3 regions of the Pseudarthrobacter sp. NPDC058362 genome follow, and region 3 is predicted to be linked to each of the others. Evidence: riboswitches for the same ligand, from Rfam matches in the RefSeq annotation. Region 3 holds a riboswitch; each other region holds the start of a gene.

Evidence for each region. Region 3 has a riboswitch for thiamine pyrophosphate ahead of ACFWIX_RS10320 (bifunctional hydroxymethylpyrimidine kinase/phosphomethylpyrimidine kinase). Riboswitches for the same ligand answer to the same signal wherever they lie in the genome.
Region 1: another riboswitch for thiamine pyrophosphate. It lies ahead of thiO (glycine oxidase ThiO); the one in region 3 lies ahead of ACFWIX_RS10320 (bifunctional hydroxymethylpyrimidine kinase/phosphomethylpyrimidine kinase).
Region 2: another riboswitch for thiamine pyrophosphate. It lies ahead of ACFWIX_RS00215 (ECF transporter S component); the one in region 3 lies ahead of ACFWIX_RS10320 (bifunctional hydroxymethylpyrimidine kinase/phosphomethylpyrimidine kinase).

Annotation. Positions count from the first base shown of each region.
Region 1 is NZ_JBHXIW010000001.1:847,143-851,148, forward strand. It holds gene ACFWIX_RS04070 (RNB domain-containing ribonuclease) at 1-214, opposite strand, end outside; gene thiE (thiamine phosphate synthase) at 260-922, opposite strand; TPP riboswitch at 950-1,069, shown strand; gene thiO (glycine oxidase ThiO) at 1,062-2,384, shown strand; gene thiS (sulfur carrier protein ThiS) at 2,381-2,617, shown strand; gene ACFWIX_RS04090 (thiazole synthase) at 2,622-3,437, shown strand; gene ACFWIX_RS04095 (hypothetical protein) at 3,440-3,742, opposite strand; gene ACFWIX_RS04100 (DUF3107 domain-containing protein) at 3,797-4,006, opposite strand, start outside.
Region 2 is NZ_JBHXIW010000001.1:47,317-51,322, forward strand. It holds gene ACFWIX_RS00195 (Na+/H+ antiporter subunit E) at 1-167, shown strand, start outside; gene ACFWIX_RS00200 (monovalent cation/H+ antiporter complex subunit F) at 164-442, shown strand; gene mnhG (monovalent cation/H(+) antiporter subunit G) at 432-851, shown strand; gene ACFWIX_RS00210 (DUF4235 domain-containing protein) at 889-1,152, opposite strand; TPP riboswitch at 1,290-1,429, shown strand; gene ACFWIX_RS00215 (ECF transporter S component) at 1,496-2,119, shown strand; gene ACFWIX_RS00220 (ABC transporter ATP-binding protein) at 2,119-3,666, shown strand; gene ACFWIX_RS00225 (energy-coupling factor transporter transmembrane component T family protein) at 3,663-4,006, shown strand, end outside.
Region 3 is NZ_JBHXIW010000004.1:134,546-138,551, reverse strand. It holds gene obgE (GTPase ObgE) at 1-335, opposite strand, end outside; gene rpmA (50S ribosomal protein L27) at 452-715, opposite strand; gene rplU (50S ribosomal protein L21) at 777-1,085, opposite strand; gene ACFWIX_RS10320 (bifunctional hydroxymethylpyrimidine kinase/phosphomethylpyrimidine kinase) at 1,419-2,942, opposite strand; TPP riboswitch at 2,932-3,028, opposite strand; gene ACFWIX_RS10315 (Rne/Rng family ribonuclease) at 3,147-4,006, opposite strand, start outside.

The DNA.
Region 1 (4,006 bases), on a different contig from region 3:
GGTCCGTGGAGGATTCCGGGTCAATAGTGATGAATGCGACGTCCGTCAGGTCGTAGTCGGGCATGTCCAATGAGGCCACGGCCGCTTCGGCGTCCGCGAGGACTTCCGTTGGGAAGCCGGCGGGCAGTTCCAGCTCGGTGCGCAGCGCGCTCAAGGCCTCCTCGAGCGCGTTTTTGTGCTCGTGGACATTGGGGGCCAACCGATGATGCGACACGAAAATCAGCCTAGCCCGAAACCACCGGAACGAGGAACAGCGGGGCTAGCGCGCGGCGTCCAGCGCCGCGAGCAGCGAGGCTGCAGCCGCGGCCGGGTCCGGCGCCTCCGTGATGGCGCGGACCACCACGATCCGGCGGGCCCCTGCAGCGACCACCTTGTCCACGTTGCCGTGGTCGATTCCGCCGATGGCAAACCAGGGCAGGCCGGCCGGCGCGGCGGCCGCGGCGTGCCTGACCAGGTCGAGGCCGACGGCGGCCCGGCCGGGTTTCGTGGGCGTCGCCCACAGCGGACCCACGCAGAAGTAGTCCAGCCCGGCCGGTCCCGAGGCAGCGGCCACCGCTGCATCCACCTGCTCCGGCGCGTGCGTGGACTGCCCGATCGCCGCGCCGCCCAGGAAGCTGCGCGCGGCCTTGAGGGGGAGGTCCTTCTGGCCGACGTGGAACACTGGCGCCCCGGAAAGGGAAGCGATGTCCGCGCGGTCGTTGACGGCCCACAGCCGGCCGTGGCGTTCGGCAGCTTCGCGCAGCACGTCGAGCAGCTCGAGCTCCTCGGAGGCCTCGATGGTTTTGTCCCGGAGCTGGATGATGTCCACGCCGCCGGCGAAGGCCTCATCGACAAAACGGGCAAAATCGCCCTGGCCGCGTCGGGCATCGGTGCAGAGGTACAGGCGGGCGGACGCCAAGGCGGCAGCGGGGGACACATTCATGGCTGCAAGCCTAGTTCCTCTAAACTGGCCTCGTACTGCGGGAGCCTGCGGCGGCTGTCATAAAAGCGCCGGGCTGAGAGGGCGTCAGAGCCGACCGCTTGACCTGATCCGGTTAATACCGGCGTAGGGAAGGAACCATATGGGCAACCCCACCGTTGGGTCCGGCGCTGCCGCGGATGGCGTGGTGCGTGCCGACGTCGCCGTTATCGGCGGCGGGGTGGTCGGCCACAGCATTGCCTGGGAGGCCCGCCGGTCCGGCCGGTCCGTGGTGCTGGTCGATGACGCCCCCGGCACCGGCGCCAGCTGGGCGGCGGCCGGGATGCTCGCCCCCGTCAGCGAGCTTCACTACCAGGAGGAAGGCCTCCTGGAGTTGATGCTGGAATCCTCCTCCCGGTGGCCGGGTTTCGCGGCCGCCCTCGCCACCGCCGCGGGCATGGACCCCGGATACCTCACGACGCCGACCCTCGCCGTCGGCGTGGACGCTGCGGACCGGCGGGCGCTGTTGGACCTTCGGGCCGTGCAAAAGGCCAACGGCCTCGACGTGGAGCCCCTCACGGTCCGGGAGGCCCGCCGCCGGGAGCCGCTCCTGAGCCCGGCGATCGCCTGCGCCCTGGACACCCCTGCCGACCACCAGGTGGATCCGCGGCAGCTGGTGGCCTGCCTCCGGCTGGCGCTCTCCCGGCATACAGACGGCGACGGCGGGGCCGGCACCCGGGTGGCGGGCGCCGTCGACGGTTACGCGGTCCCGGCCCGGGCCGCTGAACTGCTTTGGAAGGACGACGGCGTGGCCGGAGCCCTGCTGAAAGGCGGCGGAAAGGTCTTCGCGGGGGAGACCGTGGTGGCCAATGGCCTCTACGCAGGAGCGCTCGGCGGACTGCCAGCCGGGCTGGCCCTGCCGCTGCGTCCCGTGCACGGCGACATCCTGCGGCTCGCCGTGCCGGAACACCTTCGCCCGCTGGTGACCGCCACGGTCCGGGGCCTGGTCCATGGCGTGCCCGTCTACCTGGTGCCCCGGCAGGACGGAACCGTGGTGATCGGCGCCACCCAGCGCGAGGACGCCCTGGGCGGAACGGCTCGCTTGGAATCCGGTGCAGGTCAGGACGCCGCGTCCGACGGTGCGGTGTCCGCCGGCGGGGTCTACCAGCTCCTCCGGGACGCCCAGGCGCTGGTACCCGCCGTCGCCGAACTGGAATTGCTCGAATGCACAGTGCGGGCCCGTCCCGGAACCCCGGACAATGCGCCACTGCTGGGCCGGGTCCCGCTGCCTGACGGCGCAGTGGGACACGTCCCCGGGGTCATCGTCGCCACCGGCTTCTTCCGCCACGGCGTGCTGCTGGCACCCGCTGCCGCGGCTATTTGCCGCGCCCTGCTGGATGGCAGTCAAGACCCCCGCTGGGCAGCGTTCAACCCTGCCCGGTTTTCCGCAGCCGCATCACGCCACGACACCAAGGAGAGAGCATGAATATCATCCTGAACGGAAGCCTCCGCGCCGTGCCGGACGGCGCCTCCATTGCTGCGCTGGTCAGCGATATCACCGGCCGGCCGCTGGCAGCAGACGGCCAGGCCGCGGACGGGCGGAAGCTTGGCGTGGCGGTGGCGCAGAACGCGCAGGTGGTGCCGCGGAGCCAGTGGTCCGCCACGGCGCTCGCCGAGGGCGACGACGTTGAACTTGTCACCGCAGTCCAGGGAGGCTGACATCATGACCCAAATAACGAACGCACCCGCCGGCGCAGAATCCGACGTTGCCGACACCTTGGTGATCGACGGAGTCCCGCTGCACTCGCGGCTGATCATGGGGACCGGGGGAGCGCCCAGCCTGGACGGGCTCGGCGCTGCGCTGCTCGCCTCCGGTACAGCGTTGACCACAGTTGCGATGCGCCGTTATTCCCCTGCGGAGACCGGCTCGCTGTTCCAGCTCCTGGTGGACCACGGCATCCGGGTGCTGCCCAACACGGCGGGCTGCTTTACAGCCCGTGATGCCGTCCTCACCGCTGAGCTGGCCCGCGAAGCCCTGGAGACGGATTGGGTCAAGCTGGAAGTCATCGCTGACGAACAGACCCTCCTGCCGGATGCCGTGGAGCTGGTCGACGCCACGGAACAGCTGGTGGCCCGTGGCTTCAAGGTCTTTGCCTACACGAATGACGATCCTGTCCTGGCGCTCCGGCTCGAAAACCTGGGCGCCACGGCCGTCATGCCGCTGGGAGCACCGATCGGAACAGGCCTGGGCATCCTGAATCCGCACAACATTGCGCTAATCGTCTCCCGCGCTTCGGTTCCCGTGGTGCTGGACGCGGGAATCGGGACCGCTTCCGACGCCGCGCTGGCCATGGAACTGGGCTGCGACGCTGTGTTGCTGGCGACGGCGGTGACGAGGGCGCAGAACCCTGCGCTGATGGGCGCGGCCTTCAAGCACGCGGTGGCTGCCGGCAGGATGGCCAGGGCTGCGGGGCGGATCCCGCGGCGTGAGCATGCACTCGCGTCCTCCGCCATGGAGGGCAGGGCGGAGTTTCTCTAGCTCTAAAGGCGGAGGGCTGCGGTCAGGCGCTCCGTGTCCTGCCGGGCGCGTGTGCGTCCCAAGTAGATGACGACGGCCAGGGCCGCGCAGGTTCCGAGCAGCACGGGCAGGACCCACGGCAGCCAGGTCAGGCCGGGCAGGTAGCCAAACCCGGCGGCGATGAGGATTATCCAGGCCACGGACGCCGCGGCCACGGCCACCCCCGCCGGGAGGGCGGCGCCGTACTTGGCGTGCCGCCTGTCATTGGCCCACACAAGGAACCCTGCGGCAACGGCTGCGAGCACGACGATGCTGAGCGAGAGCATGGATCTCCTTTGACTGTAAGCCGCGGCGGACTGGCGGCCGCCGCGGCTTAGGTCCTAGAACTGGCCGAAACCTACGCGCCGGACTTCCTCGGCACCGATTTCCACGTAGCCAAGGGCGTTGCCGGGAACGATGATCAGGCGTCCTTTGTCGTCCTTCAGGCGCAGCTCGCTTCCGGTGTTGATGGCTTCGCCGACGACCTTGGCCACGGAGTCCGCGTCCTCCGTGGACTCGAGGACGATTTCGCGGCCAACGTTCTGCACGCC
Region 2 (4,006 bases), on a different contig from region 3:
AGGTGGACCGTTCCACGTCCACCCTGTATCTGCACGGGCTGAACATCAGCGCCGAGCAGGACGTGGCCAGGCTGCGTAACGAAGTACTTTCCATTGAAGCGGGGCTGATCAGGATCATGGGCACACCGGCCGAACTTGAGATTGTCCGACGGGAGGCCGCCGCATGATGCAGTCCGTGCTGGCCGTGACGGCCGTGATCCTGTCGCTCGCCGCGGGCGGGGCCATTATCCGGATTGCCCGCGGACCTTCGCTGCTGGACCGCGTACTGGCCACCGACGTCCTGCTGGCGATCCTGGGCGCAGCGCTGTGTATCGACATGGCCGTGAACCGCCACCTGAACAACCTGATGCTGGTGGTGGCCATCTCGATTATCGGCTTCGTCGGCTCCGTGACCGTGGCGCGCTTCGTTGCGGACAGAAGGGAGCAGCCGCATGAATCCTGAATTGCTGACGGGCTACCGGGCGGTGGGCGAGACTGTCGCCGGCGTTGATGCTTGGGTGGACGCCGTTTCTGCGGTGTTCATGGTGGTCGGCGCTGCCCTGTCGCTGGGCGCCGCCATAGGCCTGCTGCGGTTTCCGGACCTGCTGAGCCGGATGCACGCCGCCACGAAGCCGCAGGTGCTGGGACTGTTCCTGCTGCTGGCGGCGATCGGGCTGCAGCTGCGCACCTGGTGGGTGTGGCCCGTGCTGCTGGTGGCCTGGATCTTCCAGTTACTGACGGTGCCGGTCTCCGCGCACATGGTGGGCCGGGCCGGTTACCGGACCAAGCACCTGCACCGGGAACTGCTGACCTCGGACGAGCTCGAAGCCGTGGTGCAGAAAGCCGCCGGCAACCCGCCTCCCGAGGAATGAGTGAGGCGGGTTGCCGGCGGCAGATTGAAGCGCGGGGCTAAACGATGTCCTGGCTCTTGGCGAAGCGGGTGATGGCGCGCTGGGTGCCGCGGTTCGCCAGGACCTGGATGACGGTGCTCACCGATGCGGAGATCAGGGCGAACGTCAGGGCCGAGTGCAGGCTGGTGGGCACATCCTCGTCCTTGCCGGTGGGAGGCTTCCGGCCTGTGGTCTTCTCCCAGACGGTGTTGACCACCTTGGTGCCGACGAAGCCTGCCACCAGCGAGATGCCGGTGCCGAGCAGCTTAATGAAAAGGTTCATTCCTTGTACTCCTTGCGGGCAGAAAACGGACTGACCCCAGCCTAACGGCCCGGCGCCGTAATTTTCCCCGCCGCCATTGGCCGCTGCGGTGTAAACTGAACCAGCCCTCAGGGGCCGCATCATTCGAAAACACATCATTCAAACGACAGGGGAGCGCCGCCGTCGGGCATCACTGGCTCAGCCAGGAACCCGTCCGGGCGCTGAGAGTGCGGGAAGCCGCAGACCCTCGAACCTGATCCGGTTAGTACCGGCGTAAGGGAGTCGAGTTCTCGAAGTGCCCGGCAACACCGTCCAACGCGGTTGCCGGGAGCACTTTCCCCTCCTGTTACCCAGGAGGATCACCATGGCAACTGCAGCAATCAAGAAGACCCCCGGCAAGTCCTGGCGCGTCGTGGACATCGTGGTGGCGGCGCTGATCGCCATCGCCGGCGGCGTCATTTTCTGGGCCTGGTCCCAGGGCGCGCTGGCAGTGTCCGGCCCGATGAACGCCGTCTACCCGCCCCTGACCGGCCTGATCGCCGGCGGCTGGATGATTCCGGCCGTCCTGGGCATGCTCATCATCCGCAAGCCCGGCGCGGCGCTGTTCTGCGAGACGGTCGCAGCCACGGGCGAGCTGCTGATGGGGTCGCAGTACGGCACGTCGGTGCTGTTCTCCGGGTTCGTCCAGGGCCTCGGCGCAGAGATCATCTTCGCGATCTTCGTCTACAGGAAATTCAACCTGCCGGTGGCACTGATCGCGGGCGCCGCTGCCGGCCTGTTCTGCGGGCTGAACGATTCGTTCTCCCCGTGGGGCTGGAACATCGCCTATTCCGCCGGCGACAAGTTCGCGTACATCCTGTTCACCAGCATCTCCGGTGCGATCATCGCCGGTGCGCTGTCCTGGATCGCCACGCGCGGCCTCGCCCGGACCGGCGTCCTGAGCCCCTTCGCCTCCCGCAAGGCGGCCACGGAGCCCGTCTTCTCCTGATGTCGGAACCTTCCGGCAGCGCCTCCGCCGTCCGCCCCGCCGCGGTGGCCGCCCGCGGCTGGGGCTGGCGGCACGCCGGGCGCACCAAGCCGGCCGTCCAGGGCCTTGACCTGGACATCGAGCCGGGGGAGCGTGTGCTCCTGCTCGGCCCGTCGGGTGCCGGCAAGTCCACGCTGCTCCACGCCCTCGCCGGGGTGCTGGGGGACGCGGAAGACGACGGCGAGGCCGGCGACGCTGACGAGTCCGGTTCCCTTCTGGTCGATGGAGCTTCCCCCCGAGGCCGGCGCGGCCGCGCCGGACTGATGCAGCAGGACCCGGAGACGCAGGTGGTTCTTTCGCGCCTTGGTGACGATGTCGCCTTCGGCGCCGAGAACCTGGCCGTTCCCCGTGACGCCATCTGGGCGCGCGTGCACGAGGCGCTGGCCGACGTCGGACTTTCCCACCTGCCGCTGCACCACCCCACGTCTGCGCTGTCCGGAGGGCAAAAACAGCGGCTCGCGCTGGCGGGCATCCTGGCGATGCGCCCAGGGCTGGTCCTGCTGGACGAGCCCACCGCCAACCTGGACCCGGCTGGCGTGCTGGAGGTCCGGGACGCCGTGGGCCGCTGCCTGGACAAGACCGGCGCCACGCTGGTGGTGGTGGAGCACCGTGTCTCCGTCTGGAAGGACCTGGTGGACCGGATCGTGGTCCTGCAGCCGGGGTCCGCTGCGGACCCCGCTGTGCTGCTGGACGGGCCGCCGGACCGGGTGCTCACCGAGGCCAGGGCGATGCTCATGGCCGCCGGCGTATGGGTGCCCGGCCACGTGCCGGCCACGCGCGCACGTGTGGCCATGCCCTCACCGGGCTCCGGCGACCTCCTGCTCGCGGCCGAAAAGCTGGGCGTCTCCAGGGAACGCGCGCGCCGCAAGGGATTCGGCAAGATCCCGCCGGTCCCGGTCCAGCGCGATGTCACGGCGCAGGTGCGGGCTGGCCAGGCCCTGGCCATCACGGGGCCCAACGGGGCGGGGAAGTCCACGTTCGCGCTGACCCTCGCCGGGCTATTGGCGCCTGTGGAAGGCAAGGTTTCCGCCACCGTTGAACTGAGCCGCGGCGCGGGAATCGACCCGTACCAGTGGAAGGCGGAGCAGCTGATCGAACGGATCGGCACTGTGTTCCAGGAGCCCGAGCATCAGTTTGTCACCGGGACAGTGCGGGACGAACTGCTGTTCGGTCCGCGGCACCTCGGGCACGGCGAAGAACGGGTTGACGAACTGCTCGAGCGGCTGCGGCTGACGGCCCTGGTGGACGCGAACCCCTACACACTCTCCGGAGGCGAGAAGCGGCGGCTCTCTGTGGCAACGGTCCTGGCCGCGAGCCCGCAGGTGCTGGTCCTCGACGAACCGACGTTCGGGCAGGACGCCACCACGTGGGCAGAACTTGCGTCCTTCCTGTCCGAGCTCCTGGACCAGGGCACTTCCGTCGTGGCAGTAACCCACGACGCCGAATTCACCGCCGCGCTCGCCGGTGCCGAGCTGCATATGGCAGCGCCGGAACGGGTGGCATCGTGACGGGGGCAGCGCGGCAGGAACTGAACCTGCGCGGCAACCAGGCGCTGCTCACCCGTGCCAACCCCCTGAGCAAGTTCGCGGCGGTCTTCCTCATGACACTGGTGCTGGCGCTGTCCATCGACTGGGTTTCAGCCTCCGTGGCGCTGGTGTTCGAAGTCCTCCTGTTTCCGCTGGCAGGGCTGACCTTCGTGCTGCTGTGGCAGCGCGGGTGGCCGCTGATCCTCGCCGCGGCGGTGGGGGGCTGGAGCACCTCCATCCTGGCGCCGGACAGTGGAAGGACGCTGATCGACGTCGGGCTGTGGACCATGAGTGAAGGGTCCTTGGAACTGGGCGCCGGGTT
Region 3 (4,006 bases):
CCTTCGCCCACGAGGTCCGCCAGGACGGTGCCGTCCTTGGACTTGACCACGGTGCCGTCCGGAACGGGCAGGACCAGGGTCTCGCCGTTCTTGCCGCCGCGCCAGTCGCCCATGCCGGGGCCGCCGTTGGTGGCATGCCGGTGCGGTGCGTGGTGGTAATCAAGGAGGGTGGTGGTCTGGTGATCCACGCGAAGGATGACGTCGCCGCCATTGCCGCCATTGCCGCCGTCGGGACCGCCGAGCGGCTTGAACTTTTCGCGGTGGACGGAGACGCACCCATGGCCGCCGGTACCGCCGGATACGTGCAGTACTACCCGGTCTACAAAGCTGGCCACGTGGATCTCCTCAAATGCTGTTTCCCGGCGCCGCTGGACGCCAAGACGATTGTAATGCGGTTAAAAGAACAGTGGAGCGGACCGTATGGCCCGCTCCACCGCTTCAGAACTGTTTGTTACTCTGCAGCCGCAGCAGCAACGATGTTGACGACGCGACGACCGCGGCGGGTACCGAATTCAACGGCTCCCGGGGTCAGTGCGAACAGGGTGTCGTCGCCGCCACGTCCAACGCCGGCGCCCGGGTGGAAGTGGGTGCCGCGCTGGCGGACGATGATTTCGCCTGCGGAAACAACCTGGCCGCCGAAGCGCTTCACGCCGAGGTACTGAGCGTTGGAGTCACGACCGTTGCGAGTGGAGCTCGCGCCCTTTTTATGTGCCATCTGAAATGCCTGCCTCTAAATTCTGGGGAATCTGCTGAAAAACCTGAACAGTAACCGGTGGTTACTTGATGCCGGTGATCTTGACCTTGGTCAGTTCCTGGCGGTGACCCTGGCGCTTCTTGTAACCGGTCTTGTTCTTGAACTTCTGGATCACAATTTTAGGACCACGGAGGTCCTGGAGGATCTCAGCCGTAACAGTCACCTTGGCCAGGTCAGCAGCGGCGGAGGTGACCTTGTCACCGTCTACCAGGAGCAGTGCGGGCAGCTCAATGGTGCTGCCGGCTCCACCGGCGACGCGGTTCAGGGTAACGAAGTCTCCAACGGAAACCTTCTCTTGGCGGCCGCCTGCGCGGACAATCGCGTACACCACTTGGGAACTCACTTCTCTCGACGTTTATTACTAAATTTGCGTGCGGCACCCGGCGCTGAGTGGCTGGGTTTCCGCTGTGCCTCAACGCCGTGGATTTCCCGGGGGAACCCGTGAGCTATCCCGGAAGAAATTGCAGCATGTCCTGGACACGCGGCGACCCCCAGGGTCATAACCCAAGTGTTGGCGTAAGCACCGAAGATCTAGAATACGCTAGTTTTGGCTTCGGCCGCAAATGAGGCTGGTTCCGGCGGGTCGTCTGTGATAGTAGCCACAGGTTGCTCCGGCGCCGGGACCGTGCCCCACCATAGTAGCCGCAGACAAGCCCCGTTACGGTCAGGAATGCAGGCGCGGCGCGTCGAAGAATTCCACTTCCAGCCGGCACGAGTGCCGGAACGCTGTCACCATGGCGGTCCTCTCCGTTTCGGATGCGTTCCGCCCGGCCTCGTCCACGATGGCCACGGCCCGGCGCGTCGCCGCCGCGAAGGCTTCGTCCGCGTACGTGCGCAGCCAATCGGCGTAGGGGTGTCCGGCCGGCTCCCCCGCTGCCACGAATCCTGCGTGCAGCGTGCGCCCTACCTCCGCATATAGCCAAAAGCAGGGCAGCACCGCGGCGGTGAGCACCGCATAACTGCCCGACGCCGACGCTGCCGTCAGGTGATCCACGTACGTCTTGGTCACGGGGCCCAGTCCGCCCTGCGCCGGCCGGGTGCTGAGCCAGGAACGGTGCAGCTCCGACTCGACCTCCAGGCATTGCTGCGCAGAGCCTGCCCAGAACAACTGTTCGGCCTCCGTGGGCGCCAGCGCGCTGGTCCGGGCCAGCACCCGTGAGTAGCCGTTGAGGTAGATGGCGTCCTGGGCGAGGTAATACGCAAACTCGCTTTCGGACAGGTTTCCCGCGGCCAGCGCCTGGATGAAGGGCAGGGCAAAAATGTCCTCGAGGTAGTCCTCGGCGTCCGCCCAGAGCTGCCGGGCGAAGGCACCTTCAGGGCGCGGGACGTCCTGGTGGTGGAAATGGTGCACGGGGCCGTTTCCCGTTCCCACCGACAGCTGGCCCGAAGCAGCCAGTGCGCCCGCCAGCCATGGCTTGACCTCCCGAAGCGATGCTTCCCAATGTCCGAGCCGGGCCTGGATTGTGGCCATCGCCGAGGACAGGGAGCAGCCCGTGCCGTGGCTGTTCCACGTAGCGACCCGCTCGCCCGGCAGTTCCACCACTTCCGCGGACAGCCGGCCGGACGTGTCCACCAACGCATCCGGGCAGTCCCGGCCTGCGAGATGGCCCCCTTTGACCAGGACCGTCGCGCCGGTTGCACGGGCAAGCCGCCGGCCCTGGTCCAGGGCCCCAGCCCAGGTGGACTGCTGCTCTTCGCCAACGAGGACCGCCAGTTCGGCGAGGTTCGGGGTAATGAGGTCCGCCAGTGGCAACAAGGCGCGCAGGGCGGCCTCGGCGGACTCCTGCAGGAGCCGGGCGCCGCTGGTGGCAACCATCACCGGGTCGAGGACCACGACGGCGGGGCGCGCCTTCTCGAGCCAGGCCCGCACCACTTCAATGACCGCTGCCTCGCCGAGCATGCCGATCTTGACCGCGTCCACCGTAATGTCTTCGCTGATGGCATCGAGCTGCTGTGCCAGAAAAGCTGCGGGCGGAACGTGCACTGCCTGCACGCCACGGGTGTTTTGCGCGGTGAGCGCCGTAATGGCAGCCATGCCGTACCCTCCGTGGGCGGCGATGCTCTTCAGGTCCGCCTGGATGCCGGCGCCGCCGGAGGGATCGGAGCCGGCAATGGACAGGACGCGCGGGATGCGGGACAGTGCGGCGCCAGTTTCCCGCACTTGTGGCAGGACAGTGATCGATGACAAGAGACATCCCTTCGCCGGTGCTAACCGGACAGGTTCAACGGGTCTGGATCTCAGCCGCCCTCTGCGCGGCACCCCGTGTCGGTTTCCCAGCCTAGCCTTTTTGCCGTCCCGGACGCAGAAATCCCCGCCTTATGAACTTCTCCCCCGGGGTTTCCAGAGGGAAAAGTCCATGAGACGGGGACTTCCGGAGGGCGCTTGCCCGGGCTACAGCTCCGAGGCCGGCACCCCGACGCCGAGGATGATGGGCTCCTCCGCCTGCTTCGCGGCTGGCGGGGCTGTTTCCGGCGCGGGGCCCGCGGCAGGTTCCGGAGCCTTGGCCGCGTGGGAGTGCCCGGCGGCCGGGACCGGCACGTTTTCGTGCTGCTCCACCGTGGTGGCGTTGGCTGCGCCTTGGGCACGGCTCGCGCTCCGGTTGCGGCGCGGCCTCCGCTGGCGGGACTGCTCCAGCGTGTGGTCGGAGTAGTCCTTCTCCGCGGACGCACCTGCGGGAGCCGCTGGAGCTGCAGAAACCGGTACGGCCAAAGCAGCGGGTGCTGCTGGCTCGGCGGCGGCAGCTGCCGGTGCAGCTTCCTCCTCGCTGACGGGACCGCCCAGGTGTGCGAACGCCTCGGCCAGGCGGTCCAGGGAGAGCGAAGGCTGGGGCTGCTGCTCTTCCGTGTGCTCCACGAACGGCAGCGCAACCTTCTCGCCGCCGAAGGTGAGCACTGCTGCGGGCCGGGCGGAAGCAACGGCGTCGCGCTTTTCCGCTTCCGCGACGCGTTCAGCGGGCACCGGCGCCGCGGGCGCGGCAGCTGATGCTGCCTGCTTGCTTGCTGCCACCTCGTCGTCGTGGAGGTGCGCCGCATGGGCCGCGGCCGCGATGTTGGCCAGGGCCAGGCGGGTCGCCTCTGCCTTGGCGTGGCGTTCGGCGTCGGACGGGTCCGGGTGGACCGTGTGGAGCTGGACGGGGGGTGCCGCCGCCGGCGTCACTTCTGCCTGCTGGCCGCCCCGGCCGCGCCGGCGCTTGCGCTCCCGTCCGCCCGGCTGGTTGCTGTCGCCGCGCTGGTTCTCGTTGCGCGGACCCT